Regions from separate parts of the Pseudomonas sp. GD03842 genome, predicted to be linked through region 2. Evidence: predicted binding sites of a transcription regulator. Region 2 holds the regulator's gene; each other region holds the start of a gene.

Region 1 (3,246 bases), on a different contig from region 2:
GTAAGCCATCCACTGCAAACGCCCCGGTTACGGGGCGTTTTTCATTGAGGCGCGTGTAGGTGCAGACACTGGGCACGCTCACGTGAGCGCGCTGACGGCTCTGTCGTCACGTGAGCACAAGCTTACCCCCAAGGCGCTGAAATGGGCCTTGTTTCCCTCTGAATCAGTGTGCACCTACCGCTCATTTGGGTGGAACGCCGTTCTCGGCCAAAGGTCAAGATCAGTAAGCCGGTTGTCGGCCCTGACTGAGGAGACATTGATGAAAGTCTGGACCATTTCGTTTCTCGATAAAGAAGGTGTGCCGCAGACCCTCGATCTCGAATCCGAGCACCGTCCCAGTGAAGAAGAAGCGGCCCAGCACTTGCGCCCGCATCTGTTTCCGGTCACTCATGAGCTCGATCTGAACGATTTGGAAGGGCGGACCGAAGATCCGACTGTCAAGACACTCAAGGAACAGAACGCGGTACAGATCATTTCCATCATCGAAGCAACCTGAAAAAACCTTTCAAATGACCGTGCGTTGCCAATTGGCAACGTGTTGGCATTGGGCGTAATCTGCAGACGGGGCCGGCGAAGTATCTACCCGTGCCAGCACGTGTGACGACTGCCTGTTGGGTAAAAACTGCACCGGCCTTGTCAGCGACATGCTTGAGTCCCGGGTGGCGGATGACCTGCTGCTCGATGCCTCCCACGGAGGCGTTTGGGGATCGTTGAAACTCTATCTATCGTTGCATAGGAGGACGTTTCATGAGCACGACCTATCAAGAAGACATCAGCAGCCATGTGCTGCGCCGCATGAAGGAAAGCGGTTTCGATTTCGCGCGCATCTATCCCATCGAGTTTTACGCCGTTTTTCCCGATGAGGAACGGGCGCGTCAGGCTGCCGAAAAGTTTCGTGGCGAATCCCTCAACACACAGATCAATGCCCGTGAGGACGGCGCATGGCACCTGCAAGTCAGCAAAGTGATGTATGCCACCTACGATGGCATTGGTGATTTCGAACAAGACCTGCAAAGCGCGATTTTTGGTCTGGATGGACAAGTCGAGGGCTGGGGCGTCAAGCAGGAAGTCAGACGGTATCACTGACTCGAGGGGGACTACGTGGTCGCATGGCTCTCTCGCGTTGGCGATCTTTGATCGCCCCGCCCGGTGAGCTGTGCTGATCCCCCGCCGACAGGTCCATGGCCAAGCAGAGTCGAAAGTGGGTTCGCGGCACGGCCGTCGAAAACAGGGCAAAAAAAAAAGCCGCTCGGGTAGGAGCGGCGGAAAGGGAATTTCGTTGAAGCGATCGTTTACGCAGATGTCGCTCATGCAGCCAGGAGTGAGATTTTGCTGCGGGATGGAGGGAGTATGGGCAAACCCATCCCAGCCCGGAAATCAACTCTGGCTATGCGTCTCATAGATTTTCCGGTGCCGGTGCGCTTCGCTGTGAAGCGCGGGGGAATGAGTGTGGGCAGTTCTTGCACAGGAATGGTGCGGATGCGCCCGGTGCATTAAGTAACTCATTGAATATTAGGCGTTTATGCCGCTGGCACGGGCCTTGCGATGGTCCTTGTGTCCAAGGTGACAAGGAGTACGGCATGATCCGCACCTTTTATGATGAGATGTACGATGTGGACGGCGTTGTCCGGCCACATTATCGGGAATTCGCCCGCTGGTTGGGCGAAGCGCCTCCTGAGCTTCTGGCTCAGCGTCGGCGTGAGGCCGATCTTTTGTTTCATCGCGCCGGGATTACCTTCACGTTGTACGGTGACGAGCAGGGGACCGAGCGCCTGATCCCCTTCGATACGATTCCTCGCAGCATCCCTGCCAGTGAATGGCGGGTGGTCGAGCGCGGGTGCATTCAGCGGGTCAAGGCGTTGAACATGTTCCTCGCTGACCTCTATCACGATCAACGCATCATCAAGGCGGGCATCATCCCGGCCGAGCAGGTGCTGGCCAACGAGCAATATCAGTTGGCAATGCAGGGCTTGAACCTGCACCGAGACCTCTACGCGCACATTTCCGGTGTCGACCTCGTACGTGATGGCGACGGGACCTATTACGTCCTGGAAGACAACTTGCGCACCCCAAGTGGCGTGAGTTACATGCTCGAAGACCGCAAGATGATGATGCGCCTGTTCCCTGAGCTGTTCGCCGCGCAGCGCATCGCCCCCGTCGATCATTACCCGAACCTGTTGCTCGACACCTTGAAGAGCGCCAGCCCGCTGGAAGACCCCAGTGTGGTGGTGCTGACGCCGGGGCGCTTCAACAGTGCCTTTTTCGAGCACGCGTTTCTCGCTCGGGAAATGGGCGTCGAATTGGTGGAAGGCGCCGATCTTTTCGTGCGCGACGACCACGTCTACATGCGCACCACTGACGGCCCCAAACCCGTGGACGTGATCTACCGTCGGCTCGACGATGCCTTCCTCGATCCACTGGCCTTCAACCCTGAGTCCATGCTGGGCGTCCCGGGTTTGCTGGCGGCTTACCGCTCGGGCAACGTGGTGCTGGCCAACGCAATCGGGACCGGTGTGGCGGATGACAAATCGGTCTATCCCTTCGTCACCGACATGATCCGCTTCTATCTCGACGAGGAGCCGATCCTGAAAAACGTACCGACCTGGCAATGCCGCAAACCTGAAGAACTGTCTCATGTGCTGGCCAATCTGGGCGATCTGGTGGTCAAGGAAACCCAAGGCTCGGGCGGTTACGGCATGCTCGTCGGGCCCGCTGCGACCGCGGCGGAGATCGAAGCCTTCCGGGCGCGGCTTATCGCCAAGCCACACGCGTACATCGCTCAGCCCACCTTGTCCTTGTCGACCTGTCCGACCTTCGTCGAGAACGGTATCGCCCCGCGCCACATCGACTTGCGGCCGTTCGTGCTGTCCGGTCGCGAGACCCGCGTGGTGCCGGGCGGCCTGACGCGCGTAGCGCTGCGCGAAGGCTCGCTGGTGGTGAACTCGTCGCAGGGTGGCGGAACCAAGGACACCTGGGTGGTCGAGGATTAAGGAAGCCTGCCAATGCTAAGTAGAACTGCCTCGGATTTATATTGGATGTCACGGTACCTGGAGCGGGCTGAAAACCTCGCCCGGATGCTGGACGTCAGTTACTCGCTGTCTCTGATGCCTCAGGACGGTCGCGGCGATGGCCTCAACGAACTGGCGATGCCCCTGTTGATCACCGGGACGCTGGATGACTACCGTGAGCGCCATGGCGATTTGCACGCCGAGCGCCTGTTGCATTTCTTCGCACTCGATGCCAGCA
Region 2 (3,246 bases):
GTCTTCAAGAACATCGAGGGCCGTACTCTTGCCAGAGCCGGAGCGACCGCTGACGATGATCATGCGCATGATCAGTGGCCGTTCTGGACGTGGAGCACAACGTTGTAGAGCTCATCGCTACTTTTGGCCGCGCGCAGGCTGGCGCGGACGTCGGCGCGATCGAGCATGCTGGCGATCTGGCGCAGCAGCTCCAGATGAGCATCGGTTGCCGCTTCGGGCACGAGCAGGACGAAAAGCAGGTCTACAGGCGCGCCGTCGATGGCATCGAAGTCAACAGGCCGCTCCAGATGGAGCACCGCGCTGACCGGCGCACTGCATCCCTTGAGCCGACAGTGCGGAATGGCGATGCCGTTTCCGAAACCGGTCGAGCCCAGTTTTTCGCGGGCAATGAGGCTTTCGTACACAGTTTCCCAGTCGAACTCGGGCACTTGCTGCCCGATCAGTCTGGCGATCTGTTCCAGTACGGCTTTTTTACTGCCGCCTGGCACGTTCACCAAGGAACGGCCAGGGGTCAGGATGTTTTCAAGTCGGATCATGGATGGGGAGTATCAGCGAGCTGCCGCACCCTTGAGGATGCTTTGCTGCTTTTCCTTATGCTTGAGCAATTGTCTGTCGAGCTTGTCCGTGAGCAGGTCGATCGCCGCGTACATGTCGTCATGTTCCGCAATGGCAACCACCTCTCCACCAGGGATATGCAAGGTGGCCTCGATCTTCTGTTTGAGCTTCTCGACGGCCATCGTCACCTGCACGTTCGTAATCTTGTCAAAGTGCCCTTCGAGCTTCTTCAGCTTCAGCTCGACGTACTCGCGCAGAGGCTTGGTGACTTCCAGTTGGTGTCCACTGATGTTGACTTGCATACAGCTTCTCCTTCGTTGCCAGTGCATTAAGAGGCAGGCTTGGATGCCTGCCACTGGAACGCTGTGGCTGTGGCGTTACATCAGTCGCTTACGTTCGCTCGAAGGCGCTATCCCGAGAGATTCGCGATACTTGGCGACGGTGCGACGCGCCACTTGAATGCCTTGTGCCTCCAGTAAACCAGCGATCTTGCTGTCGCTCAACGGCTTTTTCTGATTTTCCGCGGCAACCAGTTTCTTGATGATCGCGCGGATCGCCGTGGACGAGCATTCACCGCCTTCGGAGGTGCTGACGTGACTGGAAAAGAAGTACTTCAGTTCATAGATGCCACGGGGCGTGTGCATGAATTTCTGCGTGGTCACGCGTGAAATCGTCGATTCGTGCATGCCCACCGCTTCTGCGATGTCATGCAGCACCAAGGGTTTCATTGCCTCGTCGCCGTATTCCAGGAAACCCCTCTGATGCTCGACGATCTGGGTCGCCACTTTCATGAGGGTCTCGTTCCGGCTTTGCAGGCTCTTGATGAACCAGCGCGCTTCCTGCAACTGATTGCGCATGAAGGTGTTGTCCGCACTGGTGTCGGCGCGACGCACGAAACCGGCGTACTGAGGATTCACCCGCAGGCGCGGCACTGCCTCCTGGTTGAGTTCGACCAGCCAACGTTCGTTGTCCTTGCGCACGATGACGTCCGGCACGACGTATTCGGCTTCGGTCGACTCGATCTGCGAGCCGGGGCGGGGATTGAGGCTCTGAACCAGCTCGATGACCTGACGCAGGTCGTCTTCCTTGATTTTCATCCGGCGCATCAATTGCGCGTAATCGCGGCTGCCCAGCAAATCGATGTAGTCGCTGACCAGTCGCTGGGCTTCGGCCAACCACTTGGTCTTCACCGGAAGCTGGCGCAATTGCAGCAGCAGGCATTCGCTCAGCGTCCTAGCACCGACGCCAGCCGGTTCGAACTGCTGGATGCGGTGCAGGACGGCTTCGATTTCGTCCAGTTCGATGTCGAGTTCTGGATCGAATGCGTCGAGCAATTCCTCCAGCGACTCGTCCAGATATCCCTGGTTGTTGATGCAGTCGATCAGCGTGACGGCAATCAGGCGGTCGGTGTCGGACATGGGCGCCAGGTTCAACTGCCAGAGCAGATGGCTTTGCAGGCTCTCACCCGCCGAGGTGCGGGTGGTGAAGTCCCACTCATCGTCATCGTTGCTTGGCAGGCTGCTGGCGCTGGTCTGGTAGATGTCTTCCCACGCCGTATCGACGGGCAGTTCGTTGGGAATGCGTTCGCTGTCGCCCCATTCGCCGTCTTCGAGATTGTCGACCGTGGTGGTCGAAGATTCCTGGTATGTCGGTTCTTGAACGTCGGCAGCTGGCTTGGCTTCGACGTTATCGGCCATGGGATCAGCGTTGTCGAAATCGTCGCCTTCTTCCTGGCGTTCCAGCATGGGGTTGGATTCCAATGCCTCCTGGATTTCCTGTTGAAGATCCAGCGTCGACAATTGGAGCAAGCGGATGGCCTGTTGCAGCTGCGGCGTCATCGTCAGCTGCTGGCCCATTCTCAAGACTAGCGAAGGTTTCATGGCAGGGGCTTAATACCTTATTCGCCGGCGCGCTCGCGCCATCCACTACGAGGCGCCGAGGCGCCAAACTAAGCAAATTATATGCCTGAAAGCGGCTCGTTTGCCTAGAGTGTGATGGCAGTTAATGCGAGGTTGGCGATGAGCCGCATGCTGCGTTCACTCGCCACCCGCTCGTCATCGGCCTTTTAAAGGCGGAACTCGTGGCCGAGGTACACTTCCTTCACCAATTGGTTGGCAAGGATCGTTTCGGCATCACCCTCTGCGATGAGCTGCCCATCGTTAACGATGTAGGCTGTTTCGCAGATATCGAGCGTTTCACGGACATTGTGATCAGTGATCAGAACGCCGATGCCTTTCGCTTTCAGGTGGTGGATGATCTGCTTGATGTCGCCAACGGAGATAGGGTCGACACCGGCGAAAGGTTCGTCCAGCAGGATGAACTTGGGGGAGGTGGCCAAGGCCCGTGCAATTTCCACACGGCGGCGCTCACCACCCGACAGGCTCATGCCCAGGTTGTCGCGGATGTGGGTGATGTGAAATTCCTGGAGCAGGCTTTCCAGCTCCTTGCGACGCCCGGCGCGGTCGAGGTCCTTGCGGGTCTCGAGGATGGCCATGATGTTGTCCGAGACCGACAGCTTGCGGAAGATCGAGGCTTCCTGCGGCAGATAGCCAATACCGGCGCGGGCGCGACCGTGCATGGGCTGATGGCTCACATCCTGATCGTCGATCAGCACGCGGCCCTGATCGGCCTGCACCAGGCCGACGATCATGTAGAAGCAGGTCGTCTTGCCTGCGCCGTTCGGCCCCAGGA
Region 3 (3,246 bases), on a different contig from region 2:
GTGGGTCAGCCACTCGGCGAACATCCAGCCCAGCGCCGCAGCAGCAGTGGCGATCTGAGTGACCAGCATTGCCATACCGGCAGTGCCGTTGGCCGCAGCGGCGGAACCGGCGTTGAAGCCGAACCAGCCCACCCACAGCATCGCGGCGCCGACCAGGGTGTAACCCAGATTGTGCGGAGCCATTGGGGTGGTCGGGAAGCCTTTACGCTTGCCCAGTACCAGGCACGCCACCAGGCCAGCCACACCAGCGTTGATGTGAACAACGGTGCCGCCTGCGAAATCGAGGACGCCCCAGTCCCACAGCAGACCACCCACGCCACTCCAGACCATGTGCGCGATTGGCGCGTAGACCAGAGTGAACCAGATCGCCATGAAAATCAGCATCGCGGAGAACTTCATGCGTTCCGCGAAAGCACCGACGATCAGGGCGGGGGTGATGATGGCGAATGTCATCTGGAAGGTAACGAATACGGCTTCCGGGAACAGCGCCGCTGCACCCGTGATGCTGGAAGGCGTGATGCCTGCCAGGAACGCCTTCGACAGACCGCCGACGAAGGAGTTGAAATTAACGACGTTGGCTTCCATACCGGTGGTGTCGAACGCCATGCTGTAGCCGTAGATGCACCACAGAATGCTGATCAGGCCAGTGATGGCGAAACATTGCATCATCACCGACAGCACGTTTTTCGAACGAACCATGCCACCGTAGAACAGCGCCAGGCCGGGAACGGTCATGAACAGCACGAGAGCGGTAGAGGTCAGCATCCAGGCAGTATCGCCTGAGTTCAGTACGGGGGCTGCCACTTCGTCTGCCGCCATGGCCAGGCCAGGGGTTACGAGGGACAACAGGGCTCCTAGCCCTGCGATTTGACGCAGAGTCATATTGTTTACTCCTGGGGCGTTGGGTTTGGCGGCTTAGATTGCGTCGGTATCGGTTTCGCCGGTACGGATGCGAATAGCCTGTTCCAGATTGACCACGAAGATCTTCCCGTCACCGATCTTGCCGGTGTTGGCCGCTTTGGTTATCGCTTCGATAACGCGGTCCAGATCCTTGTCGTCAATTGCAACATCGATCTTCACCTTGGGAAGGAAGTCGACTACATATTCCGCACCGCGATACAGCTCGGTGTGGCCTTTCTGACGTCCGAAGCCTTTGACTTCAGTAACCGTGATGCCCTGCACGCCGATTTCAGACAACGACTCGCGTACGTCGTCGAGCTTGAACGGCTTAATGATGGCAGTGACTAGCTTCATGAAACTTTCTCCCGAATTGGTGGACTTGCCCCAGGAAAACAAACCCGACTCAAGTCTAAGCGCAGTGTCTGGCTTTGTAACGCGTCGATGGCCCGAACAGACCTGACCAACTCCAGAAAACCGCTTCTGACGAAACACTTCCCCGCTCCGCCTGCCGCACTGCATTCGTCACAGCGACTGCATCAGTGCATGGGTCATAAGCCACTAAGCAGAAACCTTGCCATATCGGCAAGTGCCTCGAATTCCGCTGCTTTCGGCGGCGAAGGAGGAGGTCAGATCGCCATCACTCAGGGCACTCGCACAACAACAGTGCGTGCGTGCACGGCGTCATGCGCGAAAACCGTGCAACACGAGCCCGATCAAAAGAGGTTGTGCACCCCGTGTTACACTGCGGCCCACCTGATTCAGGAAGACCATCATGCTCGCACCCAAAGCTTTTCTGGACGCCCTGAGCGGCCACGCCTCCCGCCTTTTGGACGGCGAGACCCCACTCCCGCGCAACGAATTCGAAACTCAGTTCAGGGCCCTCCTGCAAAGCGGCTTCAGCAAGCTGGATCTGGTCAGCCGGGAAGAATTCGACAGCCAGATGGTCGTCCTGGCCCGCACCCGTGCCCGCCTTGAAGCACTGGAAGCGAAAATGGCAGAGCTTGAGGCGCAGTTGGCGGGGCCCGCGAAGGATTGAATCGATTGCGTGTAGTTGCCCCATGCAGGAGCAAAACTGCTCATGAATGGGGCCATTGCACGTGATCATTCCGCGGCGACACACCTCGTAGAACTTGTCCCGTCCTCCCCTGCTACCCCATGACTATCCTTGAGCACGCCGCAGGACGCGGTGCCGCTATCAAGGATCTTCATGTCCCTCGCCATCGTTCTCAGCCGCGCTCAAGTGGGCGTCGAAGCCCCCGCCGTCACCGTGGAAACCCATCTGGCCAACGGGCTGCCGAGCCTGACGTTAGTCGGCTTGCCGGAAGGTGCGGTGAAGGAGAGTAAAGATCGGGTACGTAGTGCGATTCTTAACTGTCGGCTCGAATTTCCGGCGCGGCGCATCACGCTGAATCTCGCGCCTGCGGACCTGCCCAAAGACGGCGGACGATTTGACCTGGCAATTGCGCTGGGCTTGCTCGCCGCCAGTGCGCAGATTCCCATGCAGGCACTGGATAATGTGGAGTGCTTGGGCGAGTTGGCATTGTCAGGGTCAATACGGCCCGTGCAGGGCGTTTTACCTGCGGCTCTGGCCGCTCGGGATGCCGGACATACATTGATCGTCCCTGCTGTGAATGCCGAGGAAGCCTGCCTGGCGTCAGGTTTGAAAGTGATCGCGGTCAGTCATCTGCTGGAGTTGGTGTCGCATCTCAACGGCCATACGACGATTGAGCCTTACGCATCCAACGGGCTGATCCTACAGACTCGGCCTTACCCCGATTTAAGCGAGGTACAGGGCCAGACCGCCGCCAAACGTGCGCTGCTGGTGGCCGCAGCCGGAGCCCATAACCTGCTTTTTAGTGGACCGCCGGGCACCGGAAAGACGCTATTGGCCAGCCGTCTGCCAGGTCTTCTACCGCCGCTGGATGAGCGGGAGGCGCTGGAGGTGGCGGCCATTCAGTCGGTCGCCAGCCATGCGCCGCTGACCAGTTGGCCGCAGCGCCCTTTCAGACAACCCCATCACTCCGCGTCGGGCCCCGCATTGGTCGGCGGCGGCAGTCGACCGCAGCCTGGTGAAATCACGTTGGCGCATCACGGCGTTCTGTTTTTAGATGAGCTTCCGGAGTTTGACCGGCGTGTTCTGGAGGTCTTGAGGGAGCCGCTGGAGTCCGGGTATATCGTGATTTCCAGGGCCCGCGACAGGGTACGCTTTCCCGCACGGTTCCAGTTGGTGGCCGCCATGAATCCCTGCCCATGCGGCTACCACGGCGAGCCAACCGGACGCTGCCGATGCTCGACCGACCAGATCCAGCGCTATCGCAACAAACTGTCCGGTCCGCTGCTGGACCG

The links. The regulator sigma-54, encoded in region 2, starts transcription at its own class of promoters, with help from an activator protein. The targets are predictions, from matches to a motif close to ANTGGCATNNANNTTGCTNT.
Region 1: N5D61_RS03330 (circularly permuted type 2 ATP-grasp protein) is a predicted target of sigma-54. The motif match lies at 1,528-1,547, and genes of this name have one in related genera.
Region 3: glnK (P-II family nitrogen regulator) is a predicted target of sigma-54. The motif match lies at 1,460-1,479, and genes of this name have one in related genera.

The regions. Positions count from the first base shown of each region.
Region 1 covers NZ_JAOCEA010000002.1:165,889-169,134, forward strand. The annotation lists gene N5D61_RS03315 (LTA synthase family protein) at 1-4, shown strand, start outside; gene N5D61_RS03320 (hypothetical protein) at 260-496, shown strand; gene N5D61_RS03325 (ribonuclease E inhibitor RraB) at 748-1,086, shown strand; gene N5D61_RS03330 (circularly permuted type 2 ATP-grasp protein) at 1,581-2,990, shown strand; gene N5D61_RS03335 (alpha-E domain-containing protein) at 3,003-3,246, shown strand, end outside.
Region 2 covers NZ_JAOCEA010000004.1:215,770-219,015, forward strand. The annotation lists gene rapZ (RNase adapter RapZ) at 1-69, opposite strand, end outside; gene ptsN (PTS IIA-like nitrogen regulatory protein PtsN) at 72-536, opposite strand; gene raiA (ribosome-associated translation inhibitor RaiA) at 549-857, opposite strand; gene N5D61_RS08090 (RNA polymerase factor sigma-54) at 933-2,435, opposite strand; gene lptB (LPS export ABC transporter ATP-binding protein) at 2,621-3,246, opposite strand, start outside.
Region 3 covers NZ_JAOCEA010000003.1:239,685-242,930, forward strand. The annotation lists gene N5D61_RS06075 (ammonium transporter) at 1-882, opposite strand, end outside; gene glnK (P-II family nitrogen regulator) at 916-1,254, opposite strand; gene N5D61_RS06085 (accessory factor UbiK family protein) at 1,673-1,936, shown strand; gene N5D61_RS06090 (YifB family Mg chelatase-like AAA ATPase) at 2,108-3,246, shown strand, end outside.